DNA from 3 places in the Sphingobium sp. KKT206 genome. Region 2 is predicted to be linked to each of the others. Evidence: riboswitches for the same ligand, from Rfam matches in the RefSeq annotation. Region 2 holds a riboswitch; each other region holds the start of a gene.
What was found. Region 2 has a riboswitch for cobalamin ahead of ACZ2HM_RS15500 (TonB-dependent receptor plug domain-containing protein). Riboswitches for the same ligand answer to the same signal wherever they lie in the genome.
Positions count from the first base shown of each region.

Region 1: another riboswitch for cobalamin. It lies ahead of ACZ2HM_RS03340 (TonB-dependent receptor plug domain-containing protein); the one in region 2 lies ahead of ACZ2HM_RS15500 (TonB-dependent receptor plug domain-containing protein).
Region 3: another riboswitch for cobalamin. It lies ahead of ACZ2HM_RS13465 (TonB-dependent receptor); the one in region 2 lies ahead of ACZ2HM_RS15500 (TonB-dependent receptor plug domain-containing protein).

Region 1 is NZ_CM145764.1:697,291-700,566, forward strand. Features, by position in the region: gene ACZ2HM_RS03340 (TonB-dependent receptor plug domain-containing protein) at 1-1,397, opposite strand, end outside; cobalamin riboswitch at 1,542-1,747, opposite strand; gene ACZ2HM_RS03345 (fatty acid desaturase) at 1,747-2,631, shown strand; gene ACZ2HM_RS03350 (adenosylcobinamide amidohydrolase) at 2,844-3,276, shown strand, end outside.
Region 2 is NZ_CM145764.1:3,198,061-3,201,336, reverse strand. Features, by position in the region: gene ACZ2HM_RS15505 (ribose-phosphate pyrophosphokinase) at 32-967, shown strand; cobalamin riboswitch at 1,056-1,285, shown strand; gene ACZ2HM_RS15500 (TonB-dependent receptor plug domain-containing protein) at 1,491-3,276, shown strand, end outside.
Region 3 is NZ_CM145764.1:2,776,875-2,780,150, forward strand. Features, by position in the region: partial or broken gene ACZ2HM_RS13465 (TonB-dependent receptor) at 26-2,016, opposite strand; cobalamin riboswitch at 2,235-2,468, opposite strand; gene ACZ2HM_RS13470 (alpha-ketoglutarate-dependent dioxygenase AlkB) at 3,085-3,276, shown strand, end outside.

The sequences.
Region 1 (3,276 bases), 1.2 Mb from region 2:
CGCCCGTTGACGAGATTCTGGGTGACCCCGGCGTCCCAGCCCTTCGAGCTTTCCGGCTGGAGCAGCTGATTGCCGAAGTCGCTTTGCAGCTGGAACAGCGACGGTGCCTTGAACCCCTCGGCATAGCTGGCGCGCACTGTCGTGCCGGTCTGGCTCACCGTGTAAACGCCGCTCGCCCCAAAGGTGGTGGCTCCGCCAAAGCGGTTGTGGTCATCATGCCGAACGCCGCCGGTCAGGGTCAGGCCCGTCACCGGTGTCGCCACGATCTGCCCGTAAACGCTGTCGATCCGGGCCCGTCCGATGGAAGGACGCGCACCAAAACTGCTGCTGGAAAAGCGCGATGTCTCGCGTTCCAGTCCACCCGTCAGCTGCCAGCCTTCTGCGATATCGAACATGCCCTGATATTCGATACGTTCGTTGCGGCCATTGCCGACAAAGGTCTCGGCAGGCAGGCCGACAAGGCTGAAGTTGCGGCGACGGGTGTCGGTGTACGCATAGCCCAGCCGGTTACGGAAGCGACCGTCGAACAGCGTGGCGTTAACTCCGGTATAGCCGACGATTTCGCGGGTGCGCGATTCCTCGTTCACATCACCAAAGGCAAAGGTTGGTGGAGGGAAGCCATCGATATTCACCCGGCCTTCCGAATACCAGCCGCGCGCATCGAGCGACAACCAGTCGCTCAGCGCCAGATTGAAACTACCGTTGGCACCGTAATTTTCATAGCCATCCTTTTCGATGCCGCCGCGCGCTTCGCTGAATGAGGAGATGCCATCGGTGCGGAAGTATCCTGCGCCCACGCTGGCCGAAAACGGACCGGCTTTTCCGGCAATGTTGCCAACCAGCTGTCCAGTATCGCGATAGCCATATTCGCCGCGTACGTTGACTGTCAGGGCGTCCGTCGGCTGGCGAGTGATCATGTTGATAACCCCGCCGATCGCTTGGCTGCCCCAAAGCACCGACGATGGTCCGCGCAAAACCTCAATTCGCTCGATGTTGCCGATCAGCAGATTGCCGAAGTTGAAGCCGCCCCCCGGCGACGAAGGGTCGTTGAGCTTGATGCCATCGACCAGCGCCACGGTCTGATCGCTCTCTGCACCGCGAATGAACACCGATGTGGATGTCCCGACGCCGCCGTTGCGCGTGATGCTGACACCCGGCACGGTTCGCAGGATATCGGCGACGGTTTGGGTCTGCCGCCGCTCGATTTCGGCCGAATCGATCACCGTGATGGATTGGCCGACCCTTTCGACGGGCTGGGCGCTGCGGTTGGCGGTGACGACGATGACCGGTTCGTGCGGCGACATGGTGCGGACATCATCCTGCGCGTGCGCAATGAAGGTGCCGCAAAGCCCGAGAGCTGCGGTGGAAACGGTCACTTTTAAGAACAGATTTTGCATGTGTATCCCCTGTCAAACAACAAGGGGTTGCTCGCACCAATGGCACGACAGAGCGTTCGCTGGCTTGTCACCCGCGCGCGCCACCCCAATCGATGTCGTCACGCGAGGATTGACCTCGATCACGCTGAACACCCCGTCCGCGCAAAGGACCGACTACAACAGGCAGGTCTCCTGGCTCCCGGGTCAACACGCTCGCCCCGCCTTCCCAAGTGCAAATGCACCCAGTGGCATGAAGGGGCGACCGCTCTCCGGTCACAGTTGCGGGGACAGCCACGGATTACAGGGGTAGATACCTGCTTCCGCGTTCCCTATTAATCCCATCTCTGGGAACCTGTTGCGGCGTCGCAATATGGCGAGCAAAACCGCATTGCAAGGAAAATGCTGTGCTGACCTTCATTACTGGCGGGTCCCGCTCGGGCAAAAGCGCGCCCGCCACACCAACACCATCCATGATTGTGACCAACGTATCCAGCGGCGCGACCCGGACCAGCATTTTCCCAAATCTCCGCGCGCAATGTTCTGGCTGCTGGTCCGCAGCATCACCGGTCTCAACTATTATCGGGTGGCGCGCGCTGGACGCATCTGGGCACCCATCGCCAATTTCCACAATCCCAAACGCTTCGGTTTCGATTACCGCCTGTCGCTGCGCCTACGCTATGTCGCATGGGCCGTGCTGGTCTATGGCGCGATATTGTGGTCGCCCTTTCGCTGGCAGATACTGGGCCTGATCCTCATCCCGCAATTTTTCTGGGTCAATGTCTTCAACCGCATCCGCGCCATGGCCGAGCATAACGGCCTCCCCGATAATCACGAACTCAACGGCACCCGCACCGTCATCCCGACCTTGCTCGACAGGCTCCTCATCGGGCCGCTCAACATCAGCTATCATCTGGAACATCACCTCTTCCGGTCCGTCCCCTGGCATAATCTGCGCCGCCTGCACCTCCATCTGATGGCCAACCCAACCTGTGCGGCGAACGCGCATGTGTCGCGCGGATATTGGGGCATGATCCGGGAGCTCATGCCGACGCGTGGCGTGAGCGGGAGTGACGGGGGATTGGGTGAGGCGGCAGCCCAAAGATCTCCCGGACGCTATTGCGCCATCCTTTTGCAGGTGGATGGAGCAGACATGATTGCCACACGCAGACGTCTCCACGATTGCGAAGGCTGCATCAACGGTATGTTTGCAAAAATCGAAAAACCGTCGAGCATTCTTTGTCGTATACTCGAATAAAGCACCAATATTTCTTACCAATTTTCCAGAGCTCATGGATATGATCGGGCAGAGATATTCTGGTGCAGCAAAACCAGATTAACGGATGCTTAGTTTTGGGAGAGTATTTTTACTTGTAGCAGTTGTTAGCCTTGAGCCGCGTGTACATACCTACGCACAGAGGCGCATGGTTAGTGTTGCAAGCGCAGTGATATCGTGCGAGGCAGGTCTTGATGAATCCATTTTCCGTTCACTGTGCCAGCCCTTTCCTTGTTGCCTCGTTCCCTCAACCACAAGCTGTTTTGAGTTGGTCGCTGACGCGGCCAGGCTTCGCAGAAGTCAGCAGTGTCGCATGGCTCTATGTCCGGGATGCCGATCTGAGCATGGATGTCGATCCAGCCTTGCTGCTTAGAAAAAGCATGCAGTCGGCGGGATTGACGGATGCGGTCCACCTCATGACATCTCGAGATATCACCAAGCATCACATGTCTCAGGCGTCCTTCGGGCGGGCTACGGCCAGCTGCCTGGCGACCGTCGGTCTTGGTAATGCGGTGCGCGTCGGTTCTGCACCCGTTGCTCATCAGGATGTCGGGACGATCAACCTCCTCGTGCATGTCGATCGCCCTCTGTCACAAGCGGCGCTCGTGGAGACCATTTCAATTGTTG
Region 2 (3,276 bases):
TCACGCCTTTTCATTTCAGGGGGTTTTGGCCATGAAGCTCATGACCGGCAATTCGAACAAGCCGCTCGCGGCCGCCATCGCCGACTATATCGAAATTCCCCTGACCGACGCCAGCGTCCGCCGCTTCGCCGATGAGGAAGTGTTCGTGGAAATCCACGAAAATGTCCGGGGCGAAGATGTGTTCGTGCTGCAATCGACCAGTTATCCCACCAACGACAATCTGATGGAATTGCTGATCATGATCGATGCGCTCAAGCGCGCATCGGCCAAGCGAATCACCGCCGTCGTCCCCTATTTCGGCTATGCCCGGCAGGACCGGAAGCCCGGCCCCCGCACCCCGATCAGCGCCAAGCTGGTCGCCAATTTGATCACCAAGGCGGGCGCCGACCGCGTCCTGTCGGTCGATCTGCATGCGGGTCAGATCCAGGGCTTCTTCGATATTCCGACCGACAATCTGTTCGGTGCGCCAGTGATGTCGGCGGATATCCAGGCGCGCTTTGGTGATCGCAACCTGATGGTCGTGTCGCCCGACGTCGGCGGCGTGGTGCGCGCCCGCGCGCTCGCCAAGCGGCTCGACAACGCCCCGCTCGCCATCGTCGACAAGCGGCGTGAGCGCGCGGGCGAATCGGAAGTGATGAACATCATCGGCGACGTCGCGGGGCGTTTCTGCGTCCTGATCGACGATATCGTCGATTCGGCGGGAACGCTGTGCAACGCGGCCTCCGCGCTCAAGGCCGCCGGGGCCGAGGATGTCGTCGCCTATGTCAGCCATGGCGTGCTGTCGGGCGGCGCGGTTGCGCGCGTGGATGCGTCCGACCTGCTGGAACTGGTCATTACCGACACGATCCAGGGGACCGAGGCGGTCAACACCGCCAAGAAGGTCCGCCACCTGCCCATCGCCCCGCTGCTGGGCGAAGCGATCAAGCGCATTGCCGACGAAAGCTCGGTATCCAGCCTGTTCGACTGACAGCATGAAGCCGGGGCGGCAATTGCCGCCTTGCGTGATGGCCTGCCGCCCGCTATCGGGCTGCCGTCCGTAGCGCTCGCTTGAGCGCAACGGGCAAGATCGCGCCGGTGCCTCTTGATCGAGGCTTAAAAGGGAAGGCGGTGCGGATGGCTCACACCATCCAAAGCCGCAGCTGTCCCTGCAACTGTAAGCGGTGAGCGTGATGTACACGGCTTCCTCTTCGAAGGAAGCAGCCACTGGACCGTCAAACGTCTGGGAAGGTCGTACATGACGCCATGACCCGTGAGCCAGGAGACCTGCCGGCGTTCTGGTCGCTCTTGCCTTGGTCCAGGGGATGGCCGCGGCACGGTAACTCTCCGTCTGAGCGACGACAGGAAGGCGGCCGGGGCCGCAACCGTCGTGGGACGCTGGGCTATATATGCGCCGGTTCGTCGCCCTGCGTCGGCCGTCGATGCGCGAGGCCATGCGCCTATCATCGACATGCTCCACCGCCCGATATCGCTCGGCGCGGAGGAGACTATATATGGTTAAATACGGCATATCCCTGCTGGCGCTCGTTGCTGCCAGCCCCGTTTTCGCCCAGGCCCCCGAACAGATTTCGGACCTGAGCGGCAACAGCACCCCGATCATCGTCACCGCCTCGCGCGTGACCAGCGAAGCGCGCGAGATCGGCAGCGCGGTGTCGATCATCACCCGCGCCGATATTCAGCGCAACCAGATCCTCTTCCTGAAGGACATATTGCAGGACGCGCCCGGCGTGCAGACGACGGCCGACCGGCCAGGCCAATTGACCAGCGTGCGCATCCGGGGATCGAACAATAATGAGATTCTCTGGCTGATCGACGGTATCGAGTTGGGCGATCCCAGCGCGATCAGCACCCAGTTCCAGGCCGATCACCTGACCAGCCGCGACATCGACCGGGTCGAAATCCTGCGCGGCAACCAAAGCTCGCTTTATGGCTCCGATGCGGTCGGCGGCGTCATCAATATCATCACCCAGCGCGCGACCGACGAGGGACTGCAGGTCAATGCCGAGGCCGAAGCCGGTTCCTATGGCATGCGCAGCGGCGGCGCATCCTTGCTGGGCAAGAGCGGCGCGCTCGATTTCCGCCTGAGCGCGACCGGCTATCGCCATGACGGCCCCTCGCTCGCCGATCCCCGCACCGCCAGCCCCGCAGGGTCGGCAACCGAAAAGGACGAATATCGCCGTTACGGCTTTAGCGGCCGGGTCGGCTATCAGGCGACCGAAACCCTCTCGCTGCAAGCGATCGGCTATTGGTTCGATGCCTTCAGCGATCTCGACAATACGACGTCCGACAGCGACGATACCGCCAAAACGCGCGACTATGCCGCCGCGGGCCAGGCCAGCTACAAAAGCCTGGACGGCCAGTTCACCGCCGACCTGACCGCCAGCCGCTATGCCGCGCGCCGCCGCTATTTCGGCATCTGGAACCGGGCCGAGGGCGACCTGTTCCGTGGCACCAAGGACGAGCTGACGCTGGCCCTCGCCTATGGCGGCACCGGCCCCGTCAGCCTGGCCGCGGGCGGCAATTATGAGCGGGAGAAGACGACCCAGATCACCAGCTTTTCCGGCGCTTTCCCCGCCCGCGTCAACACGCGGTCGGCCTATGCCGAAATCGCGCTGCGGCCGGTCGCGGGGCTTACCCTCACCGGCGCGGCGCGGGTCGACGACAACAGCCGCTTCGGCACGTTCGATACCTATCGCGGCACGCTGGCTTATGCGCTGGGCGCGCTCAAGCTGCGCGCCAGCTATGGCACCGGGGCCAAGGCACCGGGCCTCTATCAATTGTTCGACCCCACCTATGGCAATCCAGACCTTGAAGTCGAAACCAGCCGGGGCGGCGATGTCGGCTTCGACCTGGCGCTGGCCGAAGGGCTGACCGCGCAGGTCAGCTATTTCTTCACCCGCAAGACGAACGAGATTAATTTCGACGGCAGCCGTCCGCCCTTTGGCGGCTATGGCCAGTTCGGCCGCACCCGCGCGGAGGGGATAGAGGTTGGCGTCACCGCCCAGCCGCTGCCCTGGCTCGGTGTCAGCCAGACCTATGGCTATACCGACCATGAAATCGATCGCGACATGGACGGCACCTATGTAAACAGCGGCCGCCCGCGCTATACCGGCACCACATCGGTCATCCTGACCCCGGCCGAACGCGCGTCGATGACCGCGCGGGTGCGCTATCATGATGGCGACTCGTCGGGCTTTGGCGGCGCGACTAAGGCCTATACGGTGGTCGACCTGCTCGCCTCCTATGGCATCACCGACCGGGTCGAGCTGTATGGCCGCG
Region 3 (3,276 bases), 420 kb from region 2:
CAGCGCCGCCCATCAAGGGATTTCGCTAGAAATTGACCTTTGCGCCAATCCTCACGGTTCGAGGCTCGACGACACGACTCAACCGGCCTTCCACCGGAGCACCTGCATCAAAGGCGGGGATGTAGGACTCGTAATAATAGGCGATGTCCTTGTCCCGGCTGTCGAAGATGTTCAGCACTTCTCCAAATATCTCGACCTTCTTGCCCGTCCACGCGGCGCGGGCATTCATGACGGTGCTGCCCCGATCCCGGACACTGTTGTCCTCGACAAGCGGAGAAGGTCCGAGGTGGCGCACCCGAATGCTGGCTTCCCAGGGATCAAGAATGATGGCGGCACCGGCTGAAGCCGCGTTCTCAAATGCATTAGGGATGTGATCGCCATTGTCGAAGCGGGCATGGCTGGCAGTATAGTTTCCATCAAGCGCAAGCCACGGGAACGGCCGCCAGAAGGCGACGATTTCATAGCCATGACACCCACTGGCACCCGACGTTCAACAGCATTGGAATCGCCAATGAAACGAAGCTCGCTGCCGACATGCAGCCACCAGTAAGTCGCGGTTAACGTGACCCCGGAGAATTGAAGGCGTCCCCCCAGTTCCTTGCCGATGCCGCGAACGAGAACCGGAACAGGCGTGCCCCTGTTTACCGCACCCCGAACGTCGTTGGAATGGAATCCACGGACCCAGTTGGCGTAGAGTTCAAGTTGCGGTGTAACCTGATAGGCGATCGAGACCTTAGGTGAGAGAATCGACGCCGAGCCACTGCCTTCTCCCAGCGACGCCGCAACCACATCTCGTGCACGCACGGAATAGTGATAATAGTCCCCGCGAAGACCACCTGTCACACGCAGTCCAGCCAAGAGTTTCCAAGCGACTTCGCCGTAGAGCGCGGAAGACAATTCCCCGACCTGATAGTGCCCGAGAGATTCAAGAAATGTGCGGACAGCCGTTCGATCGACACCAACATTCCCGATGGCATCGTATCTGTTTTCGGTGCCAAGGCTCACAGCCAGACTGTCAGCGATTTCCCAATTTTTTTGAGCGGACAGCCCTAGTACCCAATGCCGGTCGAACTGCTTGATCTGCGCGCTTGTGCCATCCGGATCGGTGTAAGTGGGGTTCGACAACATCGACCAGTCGTAAAACTGGGCATAGACATTGGCGCGCCATGTCGGTTGCTTGACCGCGATGTTAGCCACCTGGCGCGTCATCTCACCCCGCGCGGAAGGATCTGGAGAGCAGAACACATCCGCACACAACGCCGTGCCGATAATGCGCTCCGGGATTTGCTCGGTAGGGTGCCATGTCGCCCGGTAGGCATGGAGAGATGCCTCCAATGTGCCCGCACCGCTCGGCATGCTATATTTCGCGAAACCCGAGTAATGGCGAAGACGTTCAGTTTCCTGCCACGGTCCGTCGTAGGTCTTGGCCTGAGCGACAAGCGTGAGATCTCCCACGCCCACGTCGTGCACTGTTCCGCCTACGGCGACGCGGCGCCAACCATATGAACCAGCCTCGGCCGATGCCCACGGCCGGTGGTAACCCTTGATGGTCATCATATAGGCTGCTCCCGCCAGAGCGAAATCACCGCCGTCGGCGCGATAGGGCCCTTTACGAAAATCCTCCCGGCCCACGATCTCCGGAATGAGGCCGTTGAGGTCGAGATAGCCGTGACCGTGTCCGTGTGTGCGAAAGTTCATCTGCAGTTCATCGATATAGGTGGTGAAGTCAGACCCATGGTCGAGGTTGAAACCGCGCAGGAAATACTGGTTGGCTTTGCCGCTCCCCGAATGCTGGGCTGCAACCAGCCCGGGCACCGCTTCCAGCAGTTCCGCCACGCGGAGAAGTGGCCGCACGAGGACATCGGCCCCTCCGACGCTTCCCTCGCTGGCTGATCTGGCAGTGCCGATCATGGCCTCACCACGACCGAAAACCACGATGTCGTTGCCCGCCTCGACCGCGTCCGCGCTTGTTTGCGATCCCTTCTCAAAGGGTTCGGCAAAGGCTGGCGTTCCCATACAGATCAGCGCAAGTGCGCTGCTGGTAGTAATGGTCTTGATCACGAAATAGTCCTCCGGCGTCTTGCGACGTGGCCGGGGCATACCCGCGCGAACGGGCGAGCCGCGCGGCGGCCGGACGCCATGGGCGGCCGACGCACGTCTCCGATGCGGCCCCAGCCGCTCATTCGTCGCTCAGACGGAGTTCACCGTGCCGCAGCCATCCTCTGGACCAAGGCAAGAGCGACCAGACGCCGGCAGGTCTCCTGGCTCACGGGTCACAGCTTGATGCACGCCTTCCCAGACCTCGCATGATTTAGCGTCCGGCCCAGTGGCTGCCCCTTCAAAGAGGAGCCATGTACATCGCGCTATCCGCTTACAGTTGCAGAGACAGCCGCGGATTTGGAAGCAAGCTTCCGCACCACATTCCCGATTAAGCCCCTTTTGGGGGCACCGGCGCGATCAATGAAAGCCGAACTTGTCCGCCTCTCAATCCCTCGCCTAACTGAAGTGAACGGAAAAGCCAATAACGCTTGGAGCTGGGATTTAATCAACGATTACTGCATCCCGCGCCACCATTGCCATTGGCACGGCCAGAGCGCGCCAACCGCACGCACTCGCTTTGAATGGCGGGTTTTCCCTGAACCTGTCGTTGGCCATCGGACTCCTGTACGCCCGGAAGTGGTCGCGACCTGTCGATTAGCGGAAGGACCGCACCTAGGAACAAGAAATTGGCAGCTGAACGGCGACAAAGGGTCGGATTTTACGAAGCACACTTGCCCCTCTCTTAATCAAATGGGTGGGATCTGCACGGCCCAGCCTACTAAAATGGCTCGAACTTCATGGCGGCTCACTGATGATTACAGTTTTCCAAGCCGCACCGCACCTACCCCATTTGCCAAACAACATAAAATCAGTGTCGGAATCCGGTCAGTGCCCAAAACAGACTCGAATTGATCGAACGCTTTACGGACCGCGCTATCCATCAAAAAATCAGCTATGCGATTGCCTTGTGCGCGCAGGCTCCCAATCTAGACGTTGATGGCCAGCCTGTTCCCCGACCTGTTTGAGACTCCGAAAATCCCGGGCTTGTCCTATCGGGAAGACCTTATCTCCCGCGATGAAGAGTTGAGGCTGATCGACGGGATCGACGCATCCGCGCTCGAGCCGTTTCGTTTCCAGGGTTGGCTCGGCAAGCGCCTGACCAGTTCCTATGGCTGGCGCTACGACTTCGACGACGCACGCTTCGGACCTACAGATCCCATGCCGGATTGGCTGCTA